4 regions of the Rhodococcus sp. MPR-R1B genome follow, and region 3 is predicted to be linked to each of the others. Evidence: riboswitches for the same ligand, from Rfam matches in the RefSeq annotation. Region 3 holds a riboswitch; each other region holds the start of a gene.
The links. A riboswitch is a leader RNA that binds a small molecule or an ion and turns the genes downstream of it on or off. The one in region 3 is predicted to bind S-adenosylmethionine.
Positions count from the first base shown of each region.

Region 1: linked by a shared signal. The riboswitch ahead of AC1Q61_RS14030 (putative leader peptide) and the one ahead of AC1Q61_RS26425 (LLM class flavin-dependent oxidoreductase) in region 3 are both predicted to bind S-adenosylmethionine.
Region 2: linked by a shared signal. The riboswitch ahead of AC1Q61_RS03365 (LLM class flavin-dependent oxidoreductase) and the one ahead of AC1Q61_RS26425 (LLM class flavin-dependent oxidoreductase) in region 3 are both predicted to bind S-adenosylmethionine.
Region 4: linked by a shared signal. The riboswitch ahead of AC1Q61_RS14000 (putative leader peptide) and the one ahead of AC1Q61_RS26425 (LLM class flavin-dependent oxidoreductase) in region 3 are both predicted to bind S-adenosylmethionine.

Region 1 covers NZ_JBXAFO010000008.1:188,043-195,653, forward strand. Annotated here, with positions in the region: gene AC1Q61_RS14015 (ABC transporter substrate-binding protein) at 1-338, shown strand, start outside; gene AC1Q61_RS14020 (FAD-dependent oxidoreductase) at 349-1,458, shown strand; gene AC1Q61_RS14025 (GNAT family N-acetyltransferase) at 1,467-2,057, shown strand; SAM riboswitch class I at 2,075-2,169, shown strand; gene AC1Q61_RS14030 (putative leader peptide) at 2,178-2,267, shown strand; gene AC1Q61_RS14035 (ABC transporter substrate-binding protein) at 2,407-4,044, shown strand; gene AC1Q61_RS14040 (ABC transporter permease) at 4,047-5,045, shown strand; gene AC1Q61_RS14045 (ABC transporter permease) at 5,038-5,928, shown strand; gene AC1Q61_RS14050 (dipeptide ABC transporter ATP-binding protein) at 5,925-7,547, shown strand; gene AC1Q61_RS14055 (LLM class flavin-dependent oxidoreductase) at 7,534-7,611, shown strand, end outside.
Region 2 covers NZ_JBXAFO010000002.1:130,116-137,726, forward strand. Annotated here, with positions in the region: tRNA gene AC1Q61_RS03345 (tRNA-Glu) at 30-102, shown strand; tRNA gene AC1Q61_RS03350 (tRNA-Asp) at 238-311, shown strand; tRNA gene AC1Q61_RS03355 (tRNA-Phe) at 382-458, shown strand; gene AC1Q61_RS03360 (ABC transporter substrate-binding protein) at 700-2,328, shown strand; SAM riboswitch class I at 2,508-2,603, shown strand; gene AC1Q61_RS03365 (LLM class flavin-dependent oxidoreductase) at 2,608-3,687, shown strand; gene AC1Q61_RS03370 (NtaA/DmoA family FMN-dependent monooxygenase) at 3,717-5,111, shown strand; gene AC1Q61_RS03375 (MFS transporter) at 5,181-6,542, shown strand; gene ftsW (putative lipid II flippase FtsW) at 6,767-7,611, shown strand, end outside.
Region 3 covers NZ_JBXAFO010000025.1:69,749-77,359, reverse strand. Annotated here, with positions in the region: gene AC1Q61_RS26445 (alpha/beta hydrolase) at 1-160, shown strand, start outside; gene AC1Q61_RS26440 (excalibur calcium-binding domain-containing protein) at 213-572, opposite strand; gene AC1Q61_RS26435 (dicarboxylate/amino acid:cation symporter) at 745-2,118, opposite strand; gene AC1Q61_RS26430 (phosphodiesterase) at 2,458-3,363, shown strand; SAM riboswitch class IV at 3,442-3,555, shown strand; gene AC1Q61_RS26425 (LLM class flavin-dependent oxidoreductase) at 3,538-4,884, shown strand; gene AC1Q61_RS26420 (NtaA/DmoA family FMN-dependent monooxygenase) at 4,905-6,272, shown strand; gene AC1Q61_RS26415 (stealth family protein) at 6,324-7,611, opposite strand, start outside.
Region 4 covers NZ_JBXAFO010000008.1:179,800-187,410, forward strand. Annotated here, with positions in the region: gene AC1Q61_RS13965 (signal peptidase I) at 1-959, opposite strand, end outside; gene AC1Q61_RS13970 (hypothetical protein) at 966-1,565, opposite strand; gene AC1Q61_RS13975 (signal peptidase I) at 1,552-2,214, opposite strand; gene AC1Q61_RS13980 (hypothetical protein) at 2,245-2,832, opposite strand; gene AC1Q61_RS13985 (alternate-type signal peptide domain-containing protein) at 2,840-3,418, opposite strand; gene AC1Q61_RS13990 (HAD-IIA family hydrolase) at 3,709-4,524, opposite strand; gene AC1Q61_RS13995 (sulfite exporter TauE/SafE family protein) at 4,562-5,329, opposite strand; SAM riboswitch class I at 5,529-5,623, shown strand; gene AC1Q61_RS14000 (putative leader peptide) at 5,631-5,708, shown strand; gene AC1Q61_RS14005 (amino acid ABC transporter permease) at 5,819-6,793, shown strand; gene AC1Q61_RS14010 (amino acid ABC transporter ATP-binding protein) at 6,790-7,575, shown strand; gene AC1Q61_RS14015 (ABC transporter substrate-binding protein) at 7,610-7,611, shown strand, end outside.

The sequences.
Region 1 (7,611 bases), on a different contig from region 3:
ACATCTCTTACTACCAGAACACCACCGACTACTACCTCCCGCTGCAGTCCGGCCGGATCGACGCCTACTTCGGCCCGAACCCGTCGTCGCAGTTCCACGCCAAGCAGTCGGGGGAGACCGAGGTTGTCGGTGAGTTCTCCGGGGCCGGCGACACCCTGCAGGGGCAGATCGCGGTGCTGGTGAAGAAGGACAACGGCCTGATCAAGGCGATCAACGACGCGATCAACCACACGATCGAGAACGGCACGTACCAGCAGATCCTCGAGCGCTGGAACATCACCAGCGAAGCCGTCGACACATCCCTGATCAACCCGCCCGGCCTTCCGAAGACCAAGTGAGCTCTCGTCCATGAGTGAGATTCTCGATGTGATCGTCATCGGCGGAGGACTCGTCGGGTCCTCCGCCGCATGGCGGCTCGCGGCACGCGGACGTAGCGTAGTTCAGCTGGAACAGTTCGGGCCGAGTCACAAGCACGGTGCGTCGCACGGTACTTCGCGTATCTATCGGCAGGCGTACGACAATCACCTGTACACAGGTTTGGCGGCCGGCGCGCTGCCGCTGTGGCGGGAGTTGGAGACCACGACGGACGTCGGGTTCCTGGAACTCACCGGTGCCGTTGATCACGGCCTGCCGCAGGCAGTGCAGTCCAAGGCGAAGATACTTCGCGAGGCGGGCATCAAGGGTGAGATCCTCACTCCTGCCGAGGCGTCCGCCCGTTGGCCGGGGCTGCGATTCGACACCACGGTGCTCCATCATCCCGACGCAGGCCGGTTGCACGCGGACCGCGCCGTGACCGCTCTGAAGGCAGGAGCGGTGTTTGCGGGCGCCGAGGTCCGTCACGATGTTCGGGTGTTGGCACTCGCGCGGGCGTCCTACGGCGTGGACGTGGTGACGGACAGTGGAACGCTCGCAGCTCGTCAGGCCGTGATCGCGGCCGGTGCGTGGACTGCAGATCTGATCGCAGACAGCGGTCTCGGCTCCGAGATCGTATTGCCGACACTGCGCACGACACAGGAACAACCAGCACACTTCGCACCGCTCGATCCCGGAGTCGAGTGGCCGAGTTTCGTTCACCACACCGGCGCAGAATTGGAGACCGCGGGGATCTACGGGCTCGGTTCCGAGGACGGGATCAAGATCGGCGAACACGCGACCGGGCCGGTGGTGACTCCGCAGACCCGTGACTACACCCCTGACGTCGACGGAGAGCGGCGATTGGCCCAGTACGCCGAGTCGTGGTTGCCCGGCGTCGATTCCACCCGTGTCGAGTCGATCACGTGCCTGTACACGAGCACGCCGGACAGTAACTTCGTCATCGACCGAGTCGGCGCCGTCACGGTGGCGGCGGGATTCTCGGGGCACGGGTTCAAGTTCGGTCCGGCCTTGGGTGAACTTGTGGCGGACCTCGTCGACGGAACCACCCTCGCTCCGGAAGTTTTCAGGCTGGGGGAGCGTTGACCAGATTCATGGAGGAAAGTGTTGTGGCACTGGAGCTCGGTACTCGACAGCTTGAGGGTGTCGGAGCGGTAGAGGTCTATTCGGTATCGCAGGACGATCCCTTGGCAGCTCCACTGATCGCGGAGTTGGCACTCGAATACAGTTCGCGTTACGGCGGGACTCGCGAAGCGATGCTCGATGATCTCACGACGTATCCGGCAGAAGAATTTGCCTACCCGCAGGGTGCGCTTCTGGTGCTCACCCACGACGGTCTGCCGATCGCCGGTGGTGCGTTTCGTCAATTCGATTCCACCACTGCCGAACTGAAGAGAATCTGGACGTCGGTCGACTATCGGAAGCGCGGCCTCGGCAAGGCCGTCGTTCGCGAGTTGGAACGAGAGATCGAACTTCGTGGATACAACCGTGTGTTTCTCACGACGGGTCCTCGGCAGCCGGAGGCCGTCGCGCTGTATCTGTCCAGTGGATACACACCGCTTTACGACGCTTCACTCTCGCCCGAAGAGGTGGGCGTCCACCCGTTCGAGAAACAACTTCGGGTGCTCGAAAATGTGACTCGAGCAGCAATTCCTACCGACCGGGTTGACAACACCCGGGTTTGACCTCGTACACTTGCGAACGACCATCCAGAGCGACCGAGAGACCTGGCTCATTGAAGTCGCAGCAACCCCCCGAGTGATCGGGTGCGGGTGCTACCGCCAGGACCGATGGAGGAACACGAAATGAAGGCAGTCGAAGGCGGTTTCGATACCGCCTGGTCGCGTCGTCACGTAGACCTGTGCCGCACCGCGGGATCTTTCTGTACCAACTGACCTCTCGGTCAGTCATTCACACTCAGGCGAGTCGTCGACAAGTCTGTTTTCTCTTCTCTCACAAGTGATTCGTGCTCGATCGCCTTTTTCGTCTCAGGCGACGGGTGCGCTCTTCGGCATGCCTCTTTAGGAGTTCTTGGTGTCTTCGCCCTCATTCGGTGCCCGCAAACGCGCGACCGTAATCGCCGGTATCGGTGCTGTCTCGGTTCTCGGCACCGTCCTCGCCGGCTGCAGCAGCGGGAGTGACAGTGCTGCCGACGCAGGCCCCGCCCAGTCCGGCGGAACCCTTCGCTACGGTCTGTCGCAGGCGCCGACGTGCGCCGATCCGGCCCAGGCCGGCAGTAACCAGACCGTGTATGTCACTCGGACAGTGGTGGATTCGCTTACCGATCAAAATCCCGACACCGGAGAGATCACCCCGTGGCTCGCCAAGAGTTGGGAGATCAGCCCCGACGCCGCTAGCTTCACGTTCGTCCTTCGCGACGACGCCACCTTCAGTGACGGCACACCGGTGACGGCGGATTCGGTGAAGAAGACCTTCGACTCGGTCAAGAACCTGGGACCGAACGCGTCGTTGGCGAAGAGTTACCTGTCCTCGTACACCGGTACCGACGTCGTAGATGCTCACACGGCGAAGATCAATTTCTCCGGACCCAATGTTCAGTTCCTGCAAGCAACTTCGACGCCACAGCTCGGAATCCTCGCCGATTCCACCACCGCGCTGGCATCCGAGCAGCGCTGCCCCGGTGCAGCGGTGATCGCCTCCGGACCGTTCGTGTACACCGACTGGCAGCAGGACAAGAGCGTCAAGATCGCCAAGCGTGCGGGATACAACTGGGCCTCGGATGCGGTCGCGCATCAGGGCGAGGCGTACCTCGACGGCGTCGACTTCACGGTGGTTCCCGAATCCGGTGTGCGGGCGGGCAGCGTGGCCTCCGGCCAGCTCGATGCGGTCAGCGATGCGCTTCCGCAGGATGCGCCGCAAATCGAGGGCGCGGGTGGACGAATCCTCACAAGGCCGAACCCGGGTGTGAGCTTCTTCTTCCAGCCCAACGTCAGTCGCGGCGTTCTCGCTGATCAGGCTGTTCGTCAGGCCATCATTCCCGCGATCAACCGCCAAGAACTCGTCGACACCGTTCTGGATCCGTCGTTCTTCCCGGCCACGAGCCCGCTGGCTCACACCACTCCGCTCTACAGCGACGAATCCAGTGTCGTGACGTACGACGCCGACAAGTCGGCGAAACTCCTCGACGCGGCTGGTTGGAAGACCGGCAGCGACGGTATCCGCGAGAAGGACGGGCAGAAGCTCACTTTCAGCGTCACCTTCAGTCCGGTGTTCTCGGGTAACCAGGCCATCCTCGAGCTCGTGCAGCAGCAGCTCAAGAAGGTCGGCGTCGACCTGCAGCTCAACTTGGTCTCGAACGGTGAATGGACCGAGAAGGGAGTATCGGGTGATTACGATTCGCTGTATTACAACAGCACTCGCGCGGACGCCGACATCTTGCGGGCATCGTTCAGCACCGAAGGCCGCAACCTGAACCGTCGCGGCGCAGATCCGGAGCTCGACAAGGTACTCACAGACCAGCTTGCAGCCACGGACAACGGCCAACGCGGCGAACTGGTATCCACCGCACAGGAATTGATCCTCGACCGTGGACTCTCCATCCCCACCATCGAGCTCTCGCAGGCCATCGGCGCCGGATCGAGTGTGCAGGACCTGAACTTCGAAGCCTCCTCGCGCCTGCAGTTCTACGACGCATGGTTGTCGGGTAAGTAATCATGACTCGATACGTACTCACCCGACTGGGCCAGGCCGCAGTGGTTCTGTGGGCCGCCTTCACCATCTCGTTCGTGATTCTGTTCCTCCTGCCGAGTGATCCCGTCAGCATGGCTGCCGACTCGTCCGGTCAGGGTGTTGCAGTGGATCAGGCTGCGCTCGATCAGCTTCGGGCACGGTACGGCTTGGACCAGTCGGTGTGGGTGCAGTACTGGACGTCGCTGACGAATGCTCTTCGCGGCGATTTCGGTACGTCCATCTCCACCGGTCAGTCGGTGACGGATGCCATCTTCTCGGCGCTGCCGAGCACTCTGGTCTTGGCAACCACCGCTTTGGTTCTGGCCGTGTTGTTCGGAGTGGCGATCGCGTTCTTCGCTACCTACACCCGCAAGCGGTGGCTCGCGAATCTGTTGTTCTCGCTGCCGCCGCTGGGTGTGGCGGTGCCTACCTTCTGGGTTGGCCTGATTCTTCTGCAGCTGTTCTCGTTCCGTCTGCACATCTTCCCCGCTTTCGGAGACAAGGGATTCGCAACGGTGATTCTTCCGGCGATCACCTTGGCGATCCCGACCGGCGCGGTGATCGCGCAGGTGCTCACGACCAGCCTGCAGTCGACGCTACGTTCGCCGCACGTGGAGACTGCGTACGCCAAGGGCGCAAGCCGTTGGCGCGTGCAGACCCGTCACGCGTTGCGACTGGCGAGCATTCCGGCATTCACCATTGCCGGTGTGCTGGTCGGCACGCTGCTGGCGGGCTCGGTGGTTGTGGAAACGGTGTTCTCCCGCGCGGGCGTCGGCCGTCTGACACAGACGTCGGTGATGGCGCAGGACATCCCGGTGGTGCAGGGAGTCGTTGTGTTCGCCTCTCTCGTGTTCGTGCTCGTCAACCTCGCGGTCGACCTCTTCTACCCCTTGATAGATCCACGGATCATCCAGACGAAGAAGAGTCACACCGAAAAGTCGAATACCGAAAGCTCGACCGATCTGGAGCCGGCTCATGTCTGACACATTGATCGAACCCCTACTCCTCGATCCGACCGTCGAGGCGAAGGCACCTGTTGTTTCGCGCCGAAAGTCCACGGCCATCGGCTGGATCCGAAAGCCCGGCTTGGTGATTCCGGTGTTGATCGTGTTGCTTGCCATCGGCTTTGCCGTCGCACCCGGATTCTTTGCCAGCGGCGATCCGTTGTCCGGTGTCCCGGCGGACAAACTGCAGGGCCCGAGCCTGGCTCACTGGTTCGGAACCGACAATCTCGGTCGTGACCTGTACACACGGTTCGTGCACGGCGCCGCGCTGTCCCTGACCGCAACCTTGGTGGCGGTCGGAATCGCATTGGTGGCGGGATCGATAATCGGTTTGCTCGCGGGCTTTGTCGGTGGCGTCGTCGACGCCGTGCTGATGCGCATCGTCGACGTGCTGCTGTCCATTCCGGCGCTGCTGCTCTCGTTGGCACTGGTGACCGCACTCGGCTTCGGCACCATCAACGTCGCCATTGCTGTCGGCGTCAGTATGGTCGCCAATTTCGCGCGAGTGATGCGTGCCGAAGTGATGCGGGTGCGCGGAGCTCAGTACGTCGAGGCCGCGTTCAGTTCGGGTGTGCAGTGGCTCGGTGTCCTGCGTCGGCACGTGCTTCCCAACTCCTACGCGCCGGTGGTCGCGCTGTCCGCTGTCGAGTTCGGGCAGGCAGTACTGGCGGTGTCGGCTCTGAGCTTCTTGGGATTCGGCGCCGTTCCGCCTACCCCGGAATGGGGATCGCTGGTATCCGAGGGACGTAATTTCCTCGCCAATGCCTGGTGGATGACCACACTTCCCGGTCTCGCGATTGTCGCCGTGGTCATCTCGGCACACCGTATCGGCCACGAGATCGAAAGGAACAACCGGCGATGAGCACGACCGAGGAACAGTTGCTTTCCGTCACCGACTTACAGATCGCCTACGGCGCCGAGCCCGCGGTATCCGGCGTGAGCTTCACCGTCGGTCGGGGCGAAGTAGTTGCGGTGGTCGGGGAATCGGGTTCCGGTAAGTCGACCACGGCCCACGCGATATTGGGTCTGCTCGCCGGCAGTGGCCACGTCACCGGCGGGACCGTCGAGTTCGAGGGTGAACAGATCGACTCGTATTCCGACCGTGCGTGGCAGCGAATCCGCGGCGCGCGTATCGGTTTGGTGCCGCAGGATCCGACGACCTCGCTCAACCCGGTGACGAGGATCGGCGACCAGGTTGCAGAAGTCCTCCGGATCCACGGCCTCGCAGACCGTCGCAAAGCCCGGTTGGACGCCGTCGAGGTGCTCGAGCGCGCGGGTATCGACCGGCCGGAAATCCGAGCACGCCAGTACCCGCACGAGCTCTCCGGCGGTATGCGGCAACGCGTTCTGATCGGTATCGCGCTTGTCGCGAACCCGGCCCTCGTAATCGCCGACGAGCCGACCAGTGCTCTGGACGTCACGGTTCAACGGCGCATTCTCGACCATCTCGACGAGCGGATTGCCGAATCCGGTGCCGCCGTGCTCCTGATCACGCACGACCTGGGTGTGGCCGCAGACCGCGCGGACCGGATCCTGGTGATGCAGGGCGGCAGGATCGTCGAATCCGGCCGCACCGCGGATATTCTGGACAACCCGCGAGACGAGTACACGAAGAAACTTCTGAGCTCTGCGCCGAGCCTGTCCTCGGGACCAGTCGTTCGCCCGGTCCGTCAGGACACCAGCCCGCTGCTGACCCTGACGGGAATCACCAAGCACTTCAACGTCGGACGCGGGAGTTCGATCACCGCGGTGAACGAAGTGTCGCTGACTGTTCCGAGGGGTCAGACGGTGTCGCTGGTGGGGGAGTCGGGCTCCGGCAAGTCGACCACCGCACGCATTGTCGTGCGATTGGAGCAGGCGGACGCAGGCACCATCACCTTCGACGGCCAGGACATCACGAAGGTCAAGGGCAGCGACCTGCGTGAGCTGCGCCGAAGGATCCAGCTCGTGTATCAGAACCCCTATGCATCACTCGACCCGAAATTGTCCGTCCAGGACATCGTTGCGGAGCCGCTGCGGGCCTTCAAGGTTGGTGGACGCAGCCAGCAGCAGAGTCGTGCAGCAGAGTTGCTCGATCAGGTTGCACTTCCCGAGCAGTTCCTGAGCCGCAAACCGGCCGAACTCTCGGGCGGCCAGCGTCAACGGGTGGCGATCGCTCGTGCGCTCGCTTTGAAGCCGGACCTGCTCGTTCTCGACGAACCTGTGTCCGCTCTCGACGTCTCGGTGCAAGCGCAGATTCTGGCGCTACTCGACGAGTTGCAGCGCGAACTGGGCCTGACCTATCTCTTCATCTCCCACGATCTTGCGGTTGTTCGCCAGATCAGCGACGTCGTCGGCGTCATGCAGGCCGGGCGATTGCTCGAAATCGGCACTACCACCGAGATTTTCGACAATCCCCGAAACGAGTACACACGCACACTTCTCGAGGCGATCCCCGGGCGGGATCATTCGACACGAAAGGCCGAACATGTCCGAGCGTAGTTCCGGAGCATTCCTGGTCGGTCTCGAATTCGAGGGCACCGGAGCTCATCCGTACTCCTGGCGA
Region 2 (7,611 bases), on a different contig from region 3:
TGGGGTACTAGTTCGGAGAGATCCGGCGGGCCCCCTTCGTCTAGCGGCCTAGGACGCCGCCCTTTCAAGGCGGTAGCGCGGGTTCGAATCCCGTAGGGGGTACGTTTTGCGAAAGCGAAACGATGCAGTATGGTTTGACCCGCACGACACGCTTTGAGATGCACAAATGCCAGGCCAGGACAGTGGTTTGGGAGCGGCTCGAAGATGTAGTACGGTTTCACAGCAAGGAAAAAGCAAGGCCCTGTGGCGCAGTTGGTTAGCGCGCCGCCCTGTCACGGCGGAGGTCGCGGGTTCGAGTCCCGTCAGGGTCGCAAAGCTTTGTTCTCAATCAATCGGTTGAGAACAAAGCAATGCGATAGGCATTCGGTTCGGGTGCCGTCCGGCCAGGTAGCTCAGTTGGTACGAGCGTCCGCCTGAAAAGCGGAAGGTCGCCGGTTCGATCCCGGCCCTGGCCACCATAATTCTTATCGAAAAGCTCCAATCTCATGTTCTTCGAACATAAGGTTGGAGCTTTTTCGTATTCGGATGTCAGTCGCCGTCAACCACTCGGCCCGATCATCTCAGTTATGCGCATCCTTTGTCTCCGTGAATGTTTCCGGTCACCGGGAACGTGCTGGGCGTCACTCCACAGAGGACATCACTATTAGCCGATTGCGGCCGATCCGTGGCTGCGTCTACTGAAAGTGAGGTGGAATCTCCGTGTCGCACTCGAGATCTTGGCGCATCGGGAAAGTCAGCCGGGTCACCGTCGCATTGTTCGGTACCGGGGTTCTATTGGTGGGCTGCGCGAGCAATGGTGACGACAGCGGGACCGATACGACGACCGCGTCGGCGGACGTCGTGACCGGCATGGTCAACGAGCAGCCTGATCCGGGAACTGCGGTGGCCGGCGGGACCATGACGTACGGCGTACAGGTGCTCGTTCCCTCACTCGACCCGACGAAGACGGCCGCGCGCGGCGGTTCCGGCGGTGAGGCCTTCGCTGCTGTGTACGACGTCCTGATGAGTTACGACACTGCGAGCGGCGAGTTCGAGCCCAAGTTGGCTGAATCGCTCGAGACAGCTGACGACGGAGCCACCTGGACGCTGAAACTTCGCGACGGTGTGAAGTTCAGTGACGGCACCACCCTCGACGCCAACGCCGTGATCGCGAGCATCGATCGGTACAACGCGGGCAAGGGCAATGGCGCCGAACTGTGGCTGGCTTCGGTGGAATCGGCGCAGGCAAGCGGTCCGACGACAGTGGAATTCAAGCTGAAGACGCCGTGGATGCGTTTTCCGTCGATGCTCGCTCTCGGGCACGGGATGATCGTCGCCCCGAGTTCGCAGCAGGGCGACAAGTTCACCGCCATCGGAGCCGGACCCTTCACCGAAGATGTCTTCACACCGAGCGTCGAGCGAATCTTCAAGGCCAACCCGTCCTACTACGGCGGCGCCCCCAAGCTGGACAAGTTGCGGATGGTTGCGCTCAACGGTCCGCAGGCCAATCTCGAATCATTGAACAGCGGTCAGCTCGATGTCGCCTACATTCGCGGCCTCACGTCGGCGATCAATTCCGCCAAGTCCGCTGGCTACCCCGGCTACATCGACGTGCTCAATGCCGGTAGTGCCGAGATTATCAACAACCGTGAGGGCCGACCGGGCTCGGATGTTCGCGTTCGCCAGGCCATCGGCTACGCGCTGGACACCACGTTGATCGATCAGCGAGTGGAAAACGGTGAGGGACTGCCGGGCTCGGAGTTGTTCGGTCCGACGTCTCAATGGCATGTAGACACACCGGGTATTGCCTACGACCCCGAAAAGGCCAAGGAGCTTCTGAATCAGGCGAAGGCAGACGGATACGACGGCAGCCTCGACTACGTCGCGCTCAGTGAGCCCAAGGACCACGCGATCGGCCTCGCCGTGCAGTCACTGTTGCAGGCCGTCGGGTTCGAGGTGAACTTGATCTTGGCCAACAACGCCGGCGACATCGTGCAGAACGTCTACGTCAAGCACGATTTCGACCTCGCGCACGCGGGCATCGGAATGTACGAGTCGATTCTCGATCTCGGATTGTTCTCCACGACCAACAGCACCTCGATGGCGAATACTGCTGGATATGCGAACCCGGCGATGGATCAGCTGATCGCAGATCTACAACAGGCCAAGGACAATTCGTCGACCCTGGCGATCATCGGCAAAATTCAGACGCTGTGGAACGAGACGGTTCCATCGGCGCCGATCGGCGGGCTCACGTCGTTCTGGGCTTGGCAGAAGAACGTGCACGGTGTGGTTCCGACTGCAACCGGCATCATGCTGTTCGATCAGGCATGGATGGGCGCGAAGTAGCGTTCCAGCGCACACCGAGAGCTCCGTCCGACGCGAGTCGGGCGGGGCTCTTTCGTGTCTACGTCGGCTAGCGTTGCGCAACCCTTTCGATCAGGATGATTGTATTGAAATATGTTGTAGGTCAATATGATTCGACAAGCGTGATTTGACTTGCCCAGCGTGGCCCGCATAGATTGCATCCACCATCCAGAGTGGCTGAGAGACCTGGCTCGATGATGCCGCAGCAACCCGCTACCTAACCGCAGTGTGGGTGCTACCGCCAGGACCGATGGAGGACACATGACTGTATTTGCCGTGGGTATCGAACTGGACGGCGAGGGCACTCACCCCGCTGCCTGGCGCCGAAGCTCACACCGCCCGGACCAGCTGCTCACGGGCAAAGCCGTGCGCGATCGCGTCGCGGCTGCCGAGAATGCCGGCTTCACGTTCGCGACGTTCGACGATTCCATCCTCCCCCCGAGTGGTGACGTCGTCGGCCGCATCGATGCCGTCTCGAGGGCGTCGTACGTGGCGGCGACAACCAGCACGATCGGGCTGGTCCCCGTCGTCGGGACCACGTACGCCGAACCGTTTCATACGTCCTCGCAATTGGCGACGTTGGACTACTCCTCGCGTGGGCGTGGCGGCTGGCTTGCTGTTCCGGTCGAAGACGATGCCGCGGCGAGGGCGTGGGGGAGGGCTCCGGTAACAACGGAGTCGGCGCGTCAGCAAGAGCAGCGGGATTCGGTCACCGTTGTGACCGATCTCTGGGACTCGTGGGAGGACGACGCCGTCGTTCGTGACTATCTCAGTGGGCGTTTCCTCGAGCGTGATCGTCTGCATTACGTCAATTTCGAGGGCGACACGTTCTCGGTGAAGGGGCCCGCAATCGTTCCGCGGCCGCCTCAAGGCCAGTTGGTGGTGTTCGGCCGCTACGGCGAAATCGATCCACGCCAGCCGGATGTTGTTCTCGTTTCCGGTGATTCGGTGGAGACCATTGCACAGTCGGCTGCCAAGGCGCGCGATGAGGGCGCGTCATTGGTGGTCGCCGAGGTCGATGTGGCATTCGATACGCCGAATCTGTCTGCGGCGCAGCGGAGGACCGAGCTGAACTCGTACGGGAATGCCGTCGTCACCGGCCGACTGCTCCTGGCTGCAGATCCGGGGGAAGCGGCCGTGGTTCTGAAGGAATTGGCGGGACACCTCGACGGTGTTCATTTCCATGCTCTCGTGATCGACGAGGACCTTCCGGTGCTGGCCAAATTCGTGCTTCCGACGCTGTCCAAGGCCGGGTTGACGCGACGCCCGGTTCCGGGATCGACCCTGAGGGACAACCTCGGTCTGCAGCGGCCCGCAAATCGATTCGCCCACTCCTCCTGACTTGACTTCGCGCTAAGGATATTTCGGCCATGACTGCATCACGCTCCGCCGTACCTCGACCCGACGCTCACGTTCACTTCGGCGTCTTCTTCCAGGGGGTCAACCACACCACCATCTGGTCCGATTCCGCGAGCGGATCCCAGATCGACTTCGAGACGTTTCGGCGGTTGGTACTCACCGCCGAGCGAGGTCTGTTCGACGCCTTCTTCCTCGGTGAAGGCCTGCGGCTTCGGGAACAGAACGGCAAGATTCTCGATCTGGATATCGCCGGCCGCCCCGACGCCATTGCGCAGTTGGCCGCCCTCGCCGGTATCACCGACAAGATCGGGTTGGTCGCGACACAGAACACCACGTACAACGAACCGGCCGACCTTGCGCGTCGACTCTCCGGCCTCGACCTACTTTCCGACGGACGGGCCGGCTGGAATGCGGTGACCACCGACAACGCGTGGACGGGAGAGAACTTCCGTCGCGGTGGTTTCCTCGACCACTCCCTGCGCTACGAGCGTGCCGGGCAGTTCATCGAAACCGCGCGGGCACTGTGGGATTCGTGGGCCGACGACGCGATCTCGGATTCTCGTACGTCCGAGAACTGGTCTACTCCGGGCGCCGTCGGCGCCGTGCGCAGGCAGACTTCACAGTTCGACATCTCCGTGACGCCGACGCTTCCCCGAAGCCGCCAGGGGCATCCGGTCATCTTCCAAGCGGGTGATTCTCCGAGTGGACGCGATTTCGCGGCGACCCATGCCGACGTCATCTTCTCGCGACACGGGACTCATTTCGACGGCGCGCTCGACTTCGCCGACGACATTCGGGCTCGGTTGCGTAAAGCCGGGCGACCGGAGGACGACGTCAAGATCTTGCCCAGCACGCAGATCGTGTTGGCGGAGAACGAGTCCGAAGTCGAGGAGAAGGCACGGTGGGTCCTCGAAGGCCAGTTCACCGGTCAGACTGCCCTCTCTCTCGTCGGACTGGTGTGGGGTAAGGACCTTTCCGATCGAGACCCCGACGGTCCACTCCCCGAGCAAGATCCGGTTGCCCGCCCGGTTTCGGAGACGCGCGGTTCCGCGCGGGACGGCAACGACCCCATTGCGATCGCACGTGAATGGCGTGCTCTTGCCGAGGCAAAGAATCTGTCCCTACGTCAGGTCGCTATCGAGACCTCGCAGCGTTCGGGTTTTGCGGGCACTCCGGGGCAGGTCGCAGATCAGTTGGTCCATTGGGTGCGCAATGGAGCTTCGGACGGCTTCAACATCTCGCCGTACCTGGTGCCGACCGGGCTCGACGAGATCGTCGACTGGTTGATCCCGGAACTGCAGGAGCGTGGGGCGTACCGCACCGAGTACTCCACGTCGACGCTGCGAGAGCACTTGGGGTTGCGACCGCCGCTCACGCGTCGGGCCACGTCTGAAGCTGCGGGGTAACGGGTCCTGTCCCACACAGTCACAGCGACGGCCGAATCCACCAAGCTCGGTTCGGCCGTCCGCTGGGAAATCGTCGTCTGCGTAGCTGCGGGTTTCACCACCCTTCTCGATTCGGCGGTGCTCGGAATCGGGGTTCCGTCGATCCGGGCGTCGCTGGGCGCGTCGACCTCGGAGGTGCAGTGGATCCTTGCGAGCTATTCGCTGACTTTCGGCTTGGCCCTGGTGCCGGCGGGCCGACTCGGTGACGTCGTCGGGCGTCGACGCTTGTTCTTGGCAGGCCTGAGCATTTTCGCGGTGATGGGAATCCTCGGAGCGTGTGCGTCGGATCCGTCGATGATCGTGTTGGCTCGGCTGGGGCAAGGGATCGGCGCAGGCACCGTCAGTTCGCAGGTGCTCGGCATCATCACCGACCGGGTGTCCGGAAAGGCTCGGGCGAAGGCGTTGGGCGCGTACAGCACCGCGGGTGGTCTGGCCGGCGTTTCCGGACCGATCCTCGGTGGCGTACTGCTGAAGTATTCCGACGCCGACTTCGGATGGCGGTTGCTTCTCGTTCTCAACGTGCCGTTTGCTCTGATCACACTGATTCTGGCGTTTCGCTTTCTGCGCCGTGATCGAACCACCCGATCGGGCGCGTCGATCGATCCGGTTGGGCTGTGTCTGCTGGCGACTACGACCGGGCTCCTGTTGTGGCCCATCGTGACCCGGACCAGTGTTACTGTCGCCGCGGCTTTCCTGATCGGTGCGTTCGGCGTTGCCGTTGCCTTCTGGTTCTGGGAACGTCGGTACGCCGAGCGCGGCGGGACGCCGGTACTGCTTCCGTCGTTGATCGCCTCACGGGGCTTCCGACTGGGTACGACGGTTGCACTCTTCTGGTTCGGATCCATCCTCGCCGTCAACGCGGTGCTCAGCCTCTATCTGATCGAAGGTTTGGGCTTCGCCCCGCTGAGTGCGGCGTTGATCATGACCGGTAGCTCACTCGCGATGGCATTGACGTCGGCTTTCGGATGGCGGCTGGTTGCCAGGTTCGGCCGAAGTGCAGTGGTTTTTGCCATAGTCGGCGAGATCCTTGTCATCCTCGGGTACATCGCAGCGGTCAATCTGATTCCGCGGGAACATCTGATCCCGGTGCTGGTGGTCCTGGCGGTGTTGTCGGGAGTTGCCAGCGGTTTGGTCGACGCGCCCAATCGGGTGCTGACTCTCGAATATGCACCGCCGGGCGCGAACGGTGTTGCGGCGGGTTTCCTTCAACTGTCTCAGCGCCTGTCAGCGACCATCTCGCTGGCCGCGGTATCGGGGTTGTATCTCGGTGTACTCGGATGCTCGCCCGACGGATATGGACGTGCGTTCGGGATCGCGCTTGCCGTCTGCGTGGTCATGTTGACGCTCTCGTTGGCGGGGGCGGTGGCAGACCGACGCCGGCGAAGGACGTGACCTGGTATTTCGTGGGTCTACATGGACCTCGGGAGGCCGAGCCCGTGTGACTCATGGGACTTGTGTTACCCATGGGTTAGGAGTCGTGGGACGATACTTGTGTGGTGACCGGTCGCAGTGAAGACAAGCCCAACGGTCGCGGGAGTGGAGAGCCAGTTAACTCACCCCGTGGATCGTCGGACAAACGTGACCGCACATCGACACCCTTCCGCGCTCGAACGGCGATGTGGACCAATCGGCCTCTGTTCGATTTCCATATGATCGTCGGTCTGGTCGTGCTGATCGTCGCGTTCGGACTGCTGATGGTGCTGTCGTCTTCGGGCGTCGAATCCTATGTGTTGTCCGGGACGTCCTATGCCAGATTCTGGCCCCAGTGCATGTTCGCGGCGATCGGCTTGGTGATGTTCGTGGCAGTCGTGCGGTTGCCGACCGAAACGATGCGTAGAGCGTCCCCGTGGCTGCTGATCCTGTGTCTTGTTCTGCTTGTCCTGGTGCTGATTCCAGGTATCGGCTCGGAACAAATGGGTGCTCGCAGCTGGTTTGTGATCGCGGGCATTTCCTTCCAGCCGTCGGAGCTGGCCAAACTTGCTCTGGCGATCTGGTCCGCAGCGACGGTTGCGTCGTTCATGAAGGCGCGGATGGACGTCAACCGCGCGCTGCCGGTGATCGGCGGTACGACGTTGCTGGTTCTGGTTCTGGTGGTGTTGGAGAAGGACCTCGGAACCACCATCACCATCGGCATCATCTTCATGTCGGTGCTGTGGTTCGGGCTGTTTCGGATGAAGACATTCATCAGCCTCACACTCGGTTCCGCAGTCGCATTTCTCGTGCTCGGGCTTACGGCTGGTTACCGCTCGGATCGCATCAAGGCTTTCCTCAATCCTGATCTCGACCCGCAGGGTTTGAACTTCCAGAGCACTCAGGCCAAGTACGCACTGGCGAACGGAGGCATCTTCGGTCGCGGTCTAGGACAGTCCGACGCCAAATGGAGCTATCTCCCGCAGGCGCACAACGACTTCATTTTTGCCGTGATCGGTGAAGAGTTGGGTCTGGTCGGCGCGCTGATCGT
Region 3 (7,611 bases):
TGCCGCCCACGCCTGCACCAAGATGTTCGACGCTCGGTTGCAGGAGCTGAAGATTCCGGCGCAGGTGGATTACGAGCCGAACGGCACGCACGCGTGGGCGTATTGGCGTGAACGACTGCCGAAGGCGTGGCCGACTCTGTCCCGGGCATTGGGCGTCTGACGGTTCGACAACAGTGCTCGGGTTGTGGATGCACCACAACCCGAGCGTTGGATCACTCGCAGGCGATGCCGTCGTTGTCGCGGTCGAGATGCGGGGCGTATCCGTTCTGGCCCCGGTACAACGGAGCTGCGCCGGCATTACGAACGGCTGTGCAGTTCTGGTAGTACCGCGCTGGTGCGGGAGTGTTCTGCGGCGCCGGCTGGTTCTGGGGCGCTTGCGGAGCGGGCGGCGCCGGCGGTGCGAAGACCGGGGGAAGGAACGGCTGGACTGCGTCGGCAGAGCCAGTCGGAATCATGCGTGCGATCTCGATCGGTAGGAAATCGAAAACCGTGGATGCCTGAGCGGCGGGCGCGGCAACCAGAGTGATTGCGGCGCAACCTGCGACGCTGAATGCCAGACGGCGGAGCTTCATGTGACCTCGTGTTCAACTGGGCAGCCCTTCCACTTCGGAGGGCTCTGCCGGCTGAGCATACTAGTCATAACGACCAAATGGTTTATTTCGGTAAGGGTGAAATCTGGGGTGAAAAGCAGCGTCCCCGCACCGTATTGCTCAGGTGCGAGGACGCTGCTGTAGTCATCGAGGGTTACGCGTCGACAAGTTCCTCGGCGAAGGGGTCACCGTTGCGGGGAGCGTCGAAGCGCTCCTTGTCGAGGATTCCCTCACGCTTTGCGACGATGACCGGGACCAGTGCCTGGCCGGTGACGTTGACTGCGGTACGGCCCATGTCGACGATCGGTTCGACTGCGAGGAGCAGTCCGACGCCGGCCAGGGGAAGACCAAGGGTGGAGAGTGTGAGTGTGAGCATGACTGTCGCACCGGTGGTTCCGGCCGTTGCCGCTGAGCCGATGACCGAGACGACGACGATCAACAGGTAGTCGGTGAAGGTCAGCGGAACGTCGTAGAAGCCTGCGACGAAAATCGCCGCGATCGCGGGATAGATTGCGGCGCAACCGTCCATCTTCGTGGTGGCACCGAGCGGAACGGCGAACGAGGCGTACTCACGCGGAACGCCGAGGTTGCGTTCGGTGACGCGTTCGGTCAACGGCAGGGTGCCGATCGACGAGCGCGAGACGAATCCGAGCTGAGTTGCGGGCCAGACGCCGGAGAAGAAGCTTCGAACCGAGAGGCCGTGTGCGGCAATCAGGATGGGGTAGACCACGAAGAACACGATCGCCAGACCGATGTAGATGGCGGCGGTGAAGACGCCCAGCGACCCGATCGCATCCCATCCGTAGGTGGCGACAGCGTTGGCGATCAGCGCAGCGGTGCCGATCGGGGCAAGGCGGATGATCCACCACAGGACCTTCTGGACGATCGCGAGCAGCGAAGCGTTGAACTCGAGGAACGGCGCAGCCTTGGGACCGATCTTGAGTGCAGCAATACCGATTGCACCGGCGATGACGAGCAGCTGCAGGACGTTGAAGCTCAGCGATGTGGTCGCCACGCCTTCGGCGACGGAAGTCTTTGCACCCAACCCGAGGAAGTTGTTCGGAACCAGTCCGGTGATGAACGCCCACCACGAACCGGAACTCTTGGGTTCCTTCGCGGCTTCGGCGGCGACGTCGGTCCGTGAACCGGGATCGGTGATCAGGCCGACGATGATGCCGATGATCACAGCGATGAAAGCGGTGATCGCGAACCAGAGCAAGGTCTGCACGGCCAGGCGAGCTGCATTGGCGACCTGGCGCAGGTTGGCGATGGAGCTGACAATGGCGGTGAACACCAGCGGGATCACCGCAACGGTGAGCAGCTTGACGTAACTCGAACCGATGGTCTGTACGGTGCCGACCAACCAGTTGACGTTGCCGTCGGCCGCATCAGGCATTGCCCGGGCGACGAGACCGATGATGACACCGAGTACGAGACCGGCGACGATCTGCGGTCCGAATGCCGTCGCCCAGGACGGAAAACGGGACGTGGACTTTTCCGGCACGCCGGTGGAGGTGGAGCTGGGCATGACTATGCCTTTCGAAAATCAAGGGAGCGAAACGCAGCGCGGCACCAGAGGCCGGGCAGATTCGAAGAAATGTTTCCTGGTACGCGTCAGGTCAGAGCGAGCGCGTACACATTGCGCTCGCCTGCAGGCGAAGGTCGACGTAACGCCGACTGGTCAGGAACAACACTGTCCACACACTACTCGCAGCTTCAACTACTCGATCCCGAGGGTCGCCGCGGGAGTTCGCTTCGTGTTCGTCGGGCGTGCCCCGATCAGTCACTGTTGGTCGGTTGACTAGTCTCGACGATCAGTAGGTGCCGCACCGGCGCCTACGCGTCGGCAAGCGGAAGCGAGAGACCGATGAGCGTTCGGAATGCCGAGTACCCGCGTCCGAAGCATTTCCTGGTGCACCTCAGTGACACGCATCTGGTGGCTCAGGGGGAGTTGTACGACGCCGTGGATGCGTCGACGAGATTGCGGGAAGTGCTCAGCGGGATCGTGGCCTCGGGCGCACGCCCGGATGCACTGATATTCACCGGCGACCTGACCGACCAGGGACACCCCGACGCATACGCGGAACTGAAAGCCATCGTGGAACCCGTGGCGGCCGAGATCGATGCGCAGGTCGTCTGGGCGATGGGCAACCACGACGACCGCCCTACGTTCAGATCTCTGCTGTTGGGCGAGGACGCCACCGATCATCCCGTCGACAACGTCTACGACCTTGACGGACTGCGGGTGATCACCCTGGATTCGTCGGTTCCCGGTCATCACTACGGTGAGATCTCGGATCGTCAATTAGACTGGCTACGAACAGAATTGACGGTGCCGGCGCCCGACGGAACAATTCTGGCGCTGCATCATCCGCCGGTTCCGTGCATTCAGGATCTCGCGGTTCTGGTGGAGTTGCGCGATCAGTCCCGGTTGGCAGACGTCTTGCGTGGCAGCGACGTCCGGGCGATTCTTGCCGGGCACCTGCACTATTCGACGACGGCGACGTTCGCCGGCATTCCGGTTTCCGTGGCGTCGTCGACGTGTTACACCCAGGACTTGAACGTGGAAGTCGGTGGTCAGCGTGGTCGTGACGGGGCTCAGGGGTGCAATCTGGTGCACGTGTACGACGAGACAATTGTTCATTCGGTCGTTCCACTCGGTGCGCACGTGACGGTCGGTGAGCCCGTCGACGCGGCCGAGGGTGCCCGGAGGCTCAGTGCTGCCGGCATTCGAATCCTCGAGAGCGAAAAGGCGGCACGCTCGATCATCTGAGGTCGCAGGCGGTTTCCGGCACCCACGCGCAGTTCCGGGTGATTGCCGGGCGGTCGCGTACTCACTACCGTCGAGGTAGGTGCAGAGCTCCAGCAACAAGGACCGGCTAGCTGGACGGCAACCCTTCATGCCGATGGGGTGCCCCGGAATCACACCTGGCGATACGCGCGGTGCGTGTCGCAAGCGGCAGTCGCCACGAGAACCGTCAGTCGGGTGCTGACGGTTTCTGCGGTCGGCACTGTGCGCTCCCGAGTAGTTCTCGAACAGGAGTATGCGCCGATGACCTCCACCCCTTCTTCTCATCTTGCTCCGTTGCATCTCGCCGTAGCGCTGGACGGTACCGGTTGGCACCCAGCGGCCTGGCGAGAGCCGCACTCGCGCCCGAGTGAGCTGTTCAGCGCGTCGTATTGGACTGACGTGGTGACGATCGCCGAGCGTGGTCTGCTCGATTTCGTCACCATCGAGGACAGTCTCTCGGTGCCGGCCAACCCACTCGAGCCTGTCGACGACGCGGTTGACCGGGTGCGCGCTCGGCTCGACGCACATCTCGTGGCCGCCCGACTGGCACCGATCACGAGCAACATCGGGTTGATCCCGACCATCACCACCATTCACACCGAACCGTTCCACGTGTCCAAAGCCGTTGCCACGCTGGACTACACCTCGCGCGGTCGCGCCGGGTGGCAGGTGAAGGTGTCGGCGTCGGAATCCGAGGCAGCACAGTTCGGGCGTCGCGACATCCCCGCGCTCACCGATGCCGACCGTCAGTCGATCGTTTCAGGCGTCCTCCCGGACTTCGTGCGCGACCTGTTCGACGAAGCTGCGGAGGCAGCTGACGTAATCCGGCGACTCTGGGACAGCTGGGAGGACGGCGCCGAGATCCGCGACGTGGAGCAGCGCCGGTTCATCGACCGAGACAAGTTGCACTACATCGACTTCGAGGGAAAGTACCTCTCGGTCCGTGGACCGTCGGTGACTCCGCGCCCGCCGCAGGGGCATCCCGTCGTCACCGCATTGGCACATCAGCGGGTCGCGTACGAGCTGGCGGCGCGGACGGCCGATCTGGTGTTCGTGACGCCGTTCGACGACGAGCAGGTCACGGCAATCCTGGGTGAAGTGCGAGCAGCCGAAGAACACGTGCAGCGCACCGGCGAACCGCTTCGGGTCTTCACCGACATCGTCGTATTCTTCGATGCTCCGGAAGAAACCGGAAAGGAACGGCTCGCTCGCCTCGACGCGCAGGCCGGCGCCGAATACCGTTCGGACGCGCTGACCTTCACCGGCACCGCGGCTGAGTTGGCAGATCTTCTGCTCCGGTGGCAGCAGTTGGGAATCGACGGCTTCCGGTTGCGGCCGGGCGTCGTCGTGGACGACCTCGACGCGATCGCAGGTGAGCTGGTACCTGAATTGCAGCGACGCAACGTATTCCGCACCGAGTATCCGCAGACGAATCTTCGCGGACTGCTTGGCCTACCCATCGACGTTCCCAACCGCTACGCCGCCGGTACTCCGGCCGCCTGACAGACGAGGAATACATTTTCATGAGTTCTCAGAAGCGTAAGCAGGTCATCCTGGGTGCCTACCTCGGCGGCGTCAACCATCACACTGCATGGTGGGATCCGCAGGCGGGCAGCCAGATCGAGTTCGATTCCTTCGAACACACCGCTCGAACCGCCGAGCGTGGGAAGTTCGACTTCTTCTTCCTCGCCGAAGGCCTTGCCCTTCGTGAGCGTGCAGGACAGATTTTCGATCAGGACATCATCGGTAGGCCGGACACCTTCACGGTCCTTGCATCGTTGGCGGCGGTAACCGAACACCTCGGATTGGCCGGCACTATCAATGCCACGTTCAACGAGCCGTATGAACTGGCCCGCCAATTCGCGACGCTCGATCAGTTGTCCGGAGGACGTGCCGCCTGGAACGTCGTCACCTCGTTCGACGCATTCACCGGCCAGAACTTTCGCCGCGGCGGATACCTCGACCGCGCGCAACGATACGAGCGTGCGGAGGAGACCGTAGCGCTGGTGCGTGAACTCTGGGATTCGTGGCGAAGCGACGACATCGTGGCCGACAAGGCATCAGGGCGCTTTCTCGCGCGACCGGATGCCGGTGAATTCGCTTTTCATGGATCGCATTTCGACGTGAACGGCCGATTCACAGTGCCGCGTAGCCCGCAAGGGCGCCCGGTTATTCTGCAGGCCGGGGTGTCGCCGCAGGGGCGCGATTTTGCTGCCGGCAATGCCGACGCGATCTTCTCACCGTACGGTCAGTTGCCCGAGGCGGCCGATTTCTATCGCGATATCAAAGCACGTGCCGTTGCGGCCGGACGTGACCCGGGTGACATCAAGATCTTGCCGTCGGCGAGTTTTGTTCTCGGCACCTCGGAGGCAGATGCGATCGAGAAGTACCGAGAGATTCGCGACCAGCAGGTCACCGGCCAGACCGCTTTGGTTCTGCTCGAACAGATCTGGAATCTCGATCTGTCGAAGTACGACCCCGAAGGACCACTACCCGATATCGCTCCGGATCCCGAGGCTCCGCCGATCATCCAGGGCCGCGCCTTCATTCACCAAGATCGTTTCGCGACCGTCGCAAAACTGCGCGCGGTAGCGGAGAGCAAGAAGTTGAATCTGCGCGAAGTGGTGATCGATCAGTTCGAGCGTGGACCGATCGTCGGTACACCGCAGCAGGTTGCCGAGAAAATAGATTCGTTTGTCAGCAACGACGGTTCGGATGGGTTCATCCTCGGGTCGCACCTTGTGCCGACCGGCCTCGACGAGTTCGTCGACGACGTGGTGCCGCTGCTGCAGGATCGAGGTGTTCTCCGCAGTGACTACGAAGGAACGACGTTGCGTGACAATCTCGGTCTGCCCATTCCGGTGCAACGGGAGCATGTGACAGCACGCTGATCGACCGAAGTAGCAAGGGCCCAGCCGAAATCGGCTGGGCCCTTGTTTCGTCTAGGCTTCCCAGGGCGCCGGGATGGGGTAGTAGCTCTCCAGGAACTCAGTGATCTTGCGTGTCCGAAGTTCCAGATCGATCTCCGGAGCGCTGCCGTCGTTGAGGCAGAAGAAGTCCATGGAGCGCTTGGCGAGCAGTGAGTCCATGTCGCGCAAACCGGCCTTGACCGTCGTGTCGACGTATTTGACGGCGGCGGACTTCTGCACCACCGACCGTCCACTCATGAGCGTGTAGTAGTGGTACAGCGAATTGGTCACCGAGATATTGGAACTCGCGCGGAAGGTGCTTGCTGCAGTGGCCGCGAAGTCTTCGGCGAACTCGCGTTCCATCTCGGCCATCACGCTCTTGCGTAGTGGCGTCGCTGCGTGCTCCAGATGTCTGGTGGTCATCAGACCGAAGCGGTCCTGCAGCAGACGGCGGTTGACGCGGGCCGCATTCTCGAACCCGCTGCGGTCGTTGTCGTTGTGTCCCAATCCGATTCTGGTGTCGGCCTCGATGAACATGCTGATCCCACCGGGGGAGAAGAACATGTCAGGGCCGACGGGGCGACCGAAGAACATGTCGTCATTGGAGTAGAGGAAATGCTCTGCCAGACCCGGAATATGGTGCAGCTGGCACTCGACAGCTTGAGAATTGTGGGTGGGCAACACACTTGGATCGGCGAAGAACTTTTCGCTGGGCATGAACGTGACTCGCGGATCGTCGGCAAGCCAGTCCGGACGATCGGAATCGGTTGCGACGAAGATCCGCCGGATCCACGGCGCGTACATGTGGATAGATCTAAGTGCGTATTTGAGCTCGTCGATCTGACGGAAGCGCGCTTCTGATTCGTCGCCCTCGCCGACGATGTAGTTCTGCATGCGCTTGGCGCGCTGAGCCTGAAACTCTTTGGAAGAACCGTCGACCCAGGAAAAGACAAGATCGATATCGAAGCTGATATCGGAGGCATGATCGGCGAACATGTTCTCGATGGTCGGCCAGATCCGGCCGAATCGCTCGACGGTTCCTCGGACAGCTTCTTCGGGGAGGACGGTTCGTCGTGTCAGTGAGTTCTCGACGGGTAGGACGATTTCTTCGTCGGAAATCGACCACAATTCGATCTGAACGCCGATGTTCGCGCCGTAGTTCATACCGCTTGCGACGTGAACCCTCGGACGGAACAAGCGGAAGATCCGTGACTTGTTGGTTTTCGACAGGGCACCGTCCGCGACAAGGAGCGCTGGACTCTTCTTCGCGTCGACGGTTTTGGAATAGAAGGGTGCGTTTGCGCATCCCTCGACAAGTGCC
Region 4 (7,611 bases), on a different contig from region 3:
GATGTGCCGCTCAGATCGAGAAGTGCGGGTGGGAGCGTGATGTCGACGCTAGTGGAACTCTGGGTGTTGTCGCTGTACGTGGTTCCGTCGGGCTTGAGTACCAGAACACGATAGGTGTAGGTTCCCGGTCCTGGCGCCGTCCACGTGATTCGAGCACTGGAGGCAAAAAGACCCGGCGAATAGTCCTCGCATGTGAATGTCTGGACTGTGGCGAACTGGCCGGTCTTTGCGGTTGCGGTGTCGGTGATCGCGGCGGCGGTATTACCGATCGGTGACATCACCAGCAGTGCACCCAGTCCGGCAGCTGTAACGAGGATCAATTCCCTCTGCCGCCAGGGTGCTGTGAGGATGCGCGACGAGACCTGCGTCGAACGTGAACGAGGCGAATTGTGTTCGGGCACAGTCGGAGTGTCGTTGGGTATGCCCTCTTCAGGCATGCCGCCGCTCGGTGGACCTTCGCCGCGCGGTGCTGGACGAAATGCGATCATCAACAGGGTGCCGGCGAACAATCCGCCGGCGAAGATTCCGATCGGACCGGACAGCCACGCAAGTACGTAGCCGACTCGACTCATGCTGAATACAACCAGGTCTGCGTCGGCGACCGCGTATGTTTCGCTGTCGGGAGCATTGTTGGCGTCACCTTTGAGTGTCAGTGACGACAGATTGTTGTCCAGCTGATCGATTCCGTACACGCGGTGAGTGAGTCGATCTCCGCCGTTGGTGGTGACACTGACAATGTCGCCAACCGTCAACTCGGATACCGGTTGGGATTTCACAAATGCCAACGAGCCGGTCGGTATCGCGGGAGACATCGAGCCGGATCGAAAGACGACGGGTTTGATGCCGAATGCCAATGACAGTGCTGTGGCGACGATGCACAGAATTCCGAGTACTGCGCCCGTTGTCAGCGCAGCCTGCTTGAGGCGATTGATCGTGTCCGGGCGGTTGGGATGTGACATATCGATTCAGACCGCCGTTCCCACGATGTTGAGTTGCGTATAGGGGAGGTTTCCGCCTGCCGGAGTACCTGCGGCCAGAGTCATTTTCACGCACAGAATCCTGCTGGCCCCAGCGGACAGCGTTATCGGGCTTGCGAGGAGCGCCGCTGTACTGCCACCGCCGACCAGCGCGAGCTCTGCCTTTTGCGCAGTGCCGGAGCACGCCGATCCAGAGGATGTGCTATCCAGATACACCGAGATTTTCAGCGCCGCAGCGAAACTAGGCGGAGTCGATGCGGGAGACTGGGCCGTGATGGCGAGAGAGGCACCGAAGGACCCGGTGTTCTTCACGGTCAGACTCTGTGTCACAGCGGTTGTGGATGTCATGGCGCTCGACGACAGGGTGATGGTGATGTTCTTTGCCTCGGTCACACCAGTGCTCGATGCGACCAGGTTGACGGTTCCCGCGGAGAAGTCTCCTGACGTGGATGTGGCTGTTGCACCCCAGGCCGCCATAGTGCTCAAAGTGCCGACTCCGAGCACCATACCGAGTGAGAGCAGCGCCCGAATACGAGTGCTTCGGGCTCCGGAAAAACGCTGACGCAACGAGCTGTCATTGCCCGCCATGGTGCACACCATCTTTCGTCGATCTGGTTGTTTCCGGATTTGCGGTGTCAGCTGAATCGTCTGGTGCGGATCCTTGTGGCTCGCTCCGGTTCTTGTTGCGAGAGCGCATACTTTCACGTGTCCCGCTGGCGATCATGTACAGCGCGTAAACACCCAGCGTGCCGACTGCAACAGTAAGAATGGTCTTGCGTTGGTCGCCGGTCAACCAACTGTTGACGTGTCCAAGGTAGGGAACGGAATACCACACCTTGCCTCGAATCTGTACGGGGCGTACGGGCTTCTCGTCGGGGGTGTTGTTGGCGTCGCCCTGCGTGATGAACGTGCGTTCGCCTTTGGTGTTGATGCTCATCGAAATGATTCGATGTGTGACAACAGTCGGCTGGCCTGATTCGAGTTGGTAGGTGATAGGCATGCCGACGGTCAGATCGCCCTCGTCCACAGGTTTGACAATGATGAGTGTGCCCGGTTGGTAGGTAGGGCGCATCGAGCCCGTGAGGATCGTAAAACGTTGTGAGCCTGTCACGATCGGTATCACGATCGTGACGACGATGACCGCGCACAGAGCGAACAGTAAAACCCAGGTCACAACTGAGCTGACCCACCACAACGGGCCGGTCCGTTCACGTCGATGGGAGTGTTTCGTGTTCATTCGCTTGTCGCCTGTCATTTTGATCGAGTCCTACACCTGAACTGCTGTGAAGGTGAAAACGAGCTTGGTCGACACCCCGCCCGCTGTGGTTCCTGTCATGTTCACCGACGCGCGCATGCACCAGACCGTGGAACTGCCGTTGGCCAAGGAGATTCCGGGGTTCGCGGGCACCGGATATACGGCGCTTGTTGCCGGTCCCGAATAGACAGAGGTTCCGGCAACGGGTGAGCCTGTTGATACGTTGTTCGGGCAATCCGTGGTGCTCAACACGGTCGATATCTTGAGGTCGAGAACAGGATTTGTGCTGGTGGCAGTCACGGAAGCCAATCTGAATCTCAGACCGGAAGCGTTGGTTGCCGGGTTCAGGATGGTCAGCGGCATCTGCACGGCGGTTGTAGACGTCATCCCAGTCCCCGCGAACGTGCTCCAGGTGTAGGTACTGGCGGCGTTGGCAGCCGTAGAACCCACCTTGAGTGCGAACGTGCTACCACCGGCGGTCAGTACGTCGTTGCTGATCGGGGCAGCGGACTTCCAAAGCGCGCCGGTGCCTTGCGCTGATGCGAACATCAACACAATCACCGACGCGCCCGCAAGGGCTCCCCAAGCTCTCCCCTTCATCGATCGTTTATGCCGGGATGGCTTGCTGTTGCAGCTTGATGGCGAGGTTCGACAAGTTGACCGACGCGCCCTGAGCCACAAGAAGCTGAACGTCAGCGAAGGTCAAAGTCACCTTCACCGTCACAGGTTTGCCGTTGTCGGCTTCGGTCAGTGGGGATGCGGCCGTGACTACGGTGCCGCCTACGGTCACCACCGTTGTTGCCGTGATGTTGTCTTTGAGTTGATTCGCGGTGGCTCCTGGAGCTGCCGTCGTGCCGGCTGTGATGGTGCTCGTGTCCGCTGCGATAGTTGCAGCGAGTCGATCGCCATCTGCGGTGATCGACGTTGTGCAGTCGAAAGTGAGCACTTCGGTCGGCACAATTCGCCATGCGGTGATATCCGCAATCGGCTTCACCGTGGGGTTCGTGGACTGCCACCCCGTTCCGGATACCGGGGCGCAGGGGGCGAGCTGCAACGTGCCCGCTGTGACAGCGCCGCCGCCGCCGACAACTTCGCTGTCACTCCACATTGCGAGCGAGCCGGCACCGCCGAGGAGGAGGGCACCGGCCGCCGCAGCAGCGATCGCACCCTTGGTCTGCTTCTTCATGAAAATCTCATTTCATGTCTGGGACCCGAAATGGGGCCATTCAGACATGAGTATCAGACACGGCAAACGATTCGTTACCACTTTTCGAAAAATCAATTTTACGACTGGAGTCCAACTGTCACTCGGTGTCGAAATGATCTTTGACCTGCGTCTAACTACTCGTTTGTAAGTTTGGTGCGAATAAAACCGTTGGTTTGTTCAGTTGGACAAAGCGGACGAGTCGGAACCTGGCAAATCTGCTGTTTTTTACCAGTTAATTACCGAGTTTCGGTTTTGTTTTGCAATTTGAATCAATTGTTTGTGTTGCTACGGAATGGATCGGTTGTTGTTCCCACAAGATCGGCGACCGACTCGAGGACGATGGTCGGGCGGTAGGGATAGAGCTCTACCGACGCGCGGGTCGAGATCCCGGTCATCACCAGAATCGTCTGCAGTCCGGCTTCGAGGCCACAGACGATGTCGGTATCCATGCGATCGCCGATCATCAACGTATTGGCGGAATGAGCGCCGATGGACCGCAGGGCTGAGCGCATCATCAAGGCGTTGGGCTTGCCGACGTAGTAGGGATCGCGTCCGGTCGCTTTGGTGATGAGTGCCGCGACCGAGCCGGTGGCCGGCAGCGAGCCGTCTCGCGACGGTCCAGTGGCGTCCGGGTTGGTGGCGATGAACCGCGATCCACGCTCGACCAGGCGAATGGCGGTGGTGATTGCCTCGAAGGAGTACGTTCGCGTCTCGCCGAGGACGACGTAGTCGGGGTCGCTGTCCGTCAGGACGTAACCGATGTCGTGCAGGGCGGTGGTCAGGCCCGATTCGCCGACCACGTAGGCGCTGCCGCCCGGCCGCTGGTTGGCCAGGAACGTCGCGGTTGCGAGCGCTGACGTCCAGATCGACTTCTCCGGGATGTCGAGTCCCGAATTGAGCAGGCGTGCTCGCAGGTCACGCGGGGTGCGGATGGAGTTGTTGGTGAGCACCATGTACGGGATGTCGTTCGACGCCAGCTCTGCCAGGAACGTGTCCGCTCCAGGTATCAAGTGCTCCTCGTGGACGAGAACCCCGTCCATGTCCATGAGGTAGGTCCAACCGGTCTGATCTTCTGTACTGGTCATTACTCCAGTATGTGCGGGTGGCGCCCGATGTGGGCGGTCAAGCGAGAAGGCGCCACAGTCCGATCAGGCCGACGACGACAATCGTGTAGCGCAATGCAGTGGGGGACAGGCGCCGTCCGTAGCGGGCACCGAGAACGCCACCACCGAGTGAGCCGACGGCGATCAAACCGGCTGCTGCCCAATTGATCTGATCGAATGCCAGAGTGATGTACATCCCTGCTGCAACGATGTTGACGAGCAGCGACAGCAGGTTCTTCGCGCCGTTCATGCGCTGGAGGGTTTCCGGGAGGATGGCACCCATCACACCGATGAGAAGGATGCCCTGCGCGGCAGTGAAGTACCCGCCGTAGATGCCGACTGCAAAAGTGCCGGCGGTCAGGAGCATCAGCCTCTTGGTGGACAGCGTCGTTTCTTCGGTGGAACGCTTCTTGGCCCACGCCTGGATGCGTGGTTGGAGGAGGACGAGCGCGAGAGCGAGGACCAGCAGCACCGGAACGATGGTCTCGAACAGTTTCTCGGGTAGATGCATGAGCAACCACGAACCGAGTAGTGCCCCGGCGAGTGACGCCGGAATCTGCCACTTCAGTCGATCCCACTGTCCGGACAGCTCACGTCGGTAGCCCCAGGTACCCGAAACTCCGCCGGCGACGAGCCCGACCGCGTTGGACATGGTTGCGGTCACGGGCGGCATGCCGAAGGCGACCAGCGTCGGGAACGTGATCAGCGTTCCACTGCCGACCACGGCGTTGATCGCGCCCGCGCCGATACCGGCCAACAAGATGAAGAAAGCGTCGAGTCCACTCACTCCGCAGACGGTACGGCAGAGGAAAAGTCAGTCCGGACGGCGGTCCCGGTCTTCATTCGAACGCTCCATTCAACACGCCGAACGCGGCTGCGGACACCGTTGGAATCAATGCGATTTCAACATCGTGGACCCTTCATTTCCCTTGCAGTGCAGGGAAATACAACATTTGACGACTCGACATTTCGGGTCTAGTCTTTGCTCACCATCCAGAGCGACCGAGAGACCTGGCTCGTCGACGTCGCAGCAACCCCCCGAGTGATCGGGAGCGGGTGCTACCGCCAGGACCGATGGAAGGCATCACATGGTTACCACTTCGCACGCTGCGCACAAGCGACGTCACATCGATCTGTGCCGCACCGCTTCGTGTCACTGTCGATGACCGAACTCTCGTCGTCTTCGCAACTCGAGCGCACCAACTCGAGGACACAGCTGCGTTCCCATTTCCCCGAAAGGTCTATTCGTGATGTCCACTCCGTCAGGTAGCGCGCCGTGAGCGCGCCCACCGATGTCCGCCCCGAAAAGTCGGTGTCCGAGTCGCAACTTCCCGACTCGGAGCTTGTCGTCGCTCGCACCTGGCACCCGCTGCGCTGGGTGATCAGTGCGGTCGTGCTGGTCCTGCTTGCTCAGTTCATCCACGGACTCGTCGTCAACCCCGGCTGGGACTGGCCGACCTTCGCGCAGTACTTCACCGCGAAATCAGTGCTCGCCGCGCTGTGGATGACGATCAAACTGACGCTGTGGGGGACGATCCTCGGATTCGGTCTCGGTGTTTTCCTGGCACTCGGTCGGTTGTCGAAAAACCCGGTCCTGCAGGTGATCGCTTGGACCTACATCTGGGCCTTCCGCTCGATTCCACTCATCGTGCAGCTGCTCTTCTGGTTCAACATCACATACCTGTACCAGACGCTTTCTCTCGGAATACCTTTCGGTCCCGAGTTCTTCACCTTCCAGGTCAGCGGTGTGATCGGCGGATTCACCGCAGCAGTCATCGGTTTGGCGCTGCACCAGGCTGCATACTCGGCCGAGATCATTCGCTCCGGAATCATCTCGGTGGATCACGGTCAGATCGAAGCTGCTCACTCGCTCGGCATTCCGCGCAGTCGCCAGTTCTTCAAGATCGTTCTCCCGCAGGCAATGCGGGCGATCCTCCCCAACGCCGCCAACGAGGTCATCGGACTCTTCAAGGGAACGTCGATCGTCTCCACCATGGCAATCGCCGAACTGTTCTACCAGGTGCAGGTCATCTTCGGACGCAACGGACGAGTCGTGCCCCTGCTGATGGTCGCCACGATCTGGTACATCATCCTCACGACGTTGCTCTCGATCGGTCAGTACTACGTGGAGCGCCACTATGCACGAGGATCCGCCCGTGCTCTTCCGTTGACTCCGGTACAGAAGGCGCGCAAGAAGTTCGAAGAGATTCGCGATGCGCGTCTCGATATTCCGCGAGGTGCGACCCGATGACCGCAGAACTGGCCGAAGAGACGGTGTATGCCGTCGAAGCGCGCGGAATTCACAAGTCCTTCGGCACGCTGGAAGTACTTGCCGGCGTTGATCTCCTGGTCCGCAAGGGCGAAGTGACCGTCATTCTCGGTCCGTCGGGTTCCGGTAAGTCCACCTTGCTGCGCACCCTCAATCACCTCGAGAAGGTCGACCGCGGGACCGTACGGATCGACGGAGAACTGATCGGATACCGGCGCAAGGGAAATCGGCTCCACGAACTGCGTGACCGCGAGATCCTGAAACAGCGTTCGCACATCGGATTCGTGTTCCAGAACTTCAACCTGTTTCCGCACCTGACCGCGTTGGAAAACGTGGTGGAAGCGCCGCTCTCGGCCCAGAAGCGTGATCGTGACGAGGTGTACCGCGAGGCCCGCGCACTGCTCGAGCGAGTGGGAGTGGGGGACAAGGCGGACGAGTATCCCCGCCAACTCTCCGGTGGCCAGCAACAGCGCGTCGCGATAGCGCGAGCGCTGGCACTGCGGCCGGCGGTCATTCTCTTCGACGAGCCGACGTCGGCGCTCGACCCGGAACTGGTGGGCGAGGTTCTCGAAGTCCTCGCTCAGCTGGCCCGTGACGGCGCCACCTTGGTGATCGTCACACACGAGGTCGGATTTGCTCGGGAAGTGGCGGACACTGCGGTCTTCATGGACGGCGGCGTCATCGTCGAACAGGGCCCGCCTTCGCAGGTGATCGACAATCCGGTCCACGAACGGACCAAAGCCTTTCTCTCCCGCGTCCTCTGACGCGACCCAGACTCATTCCCGGAAGGAAAAATTGAT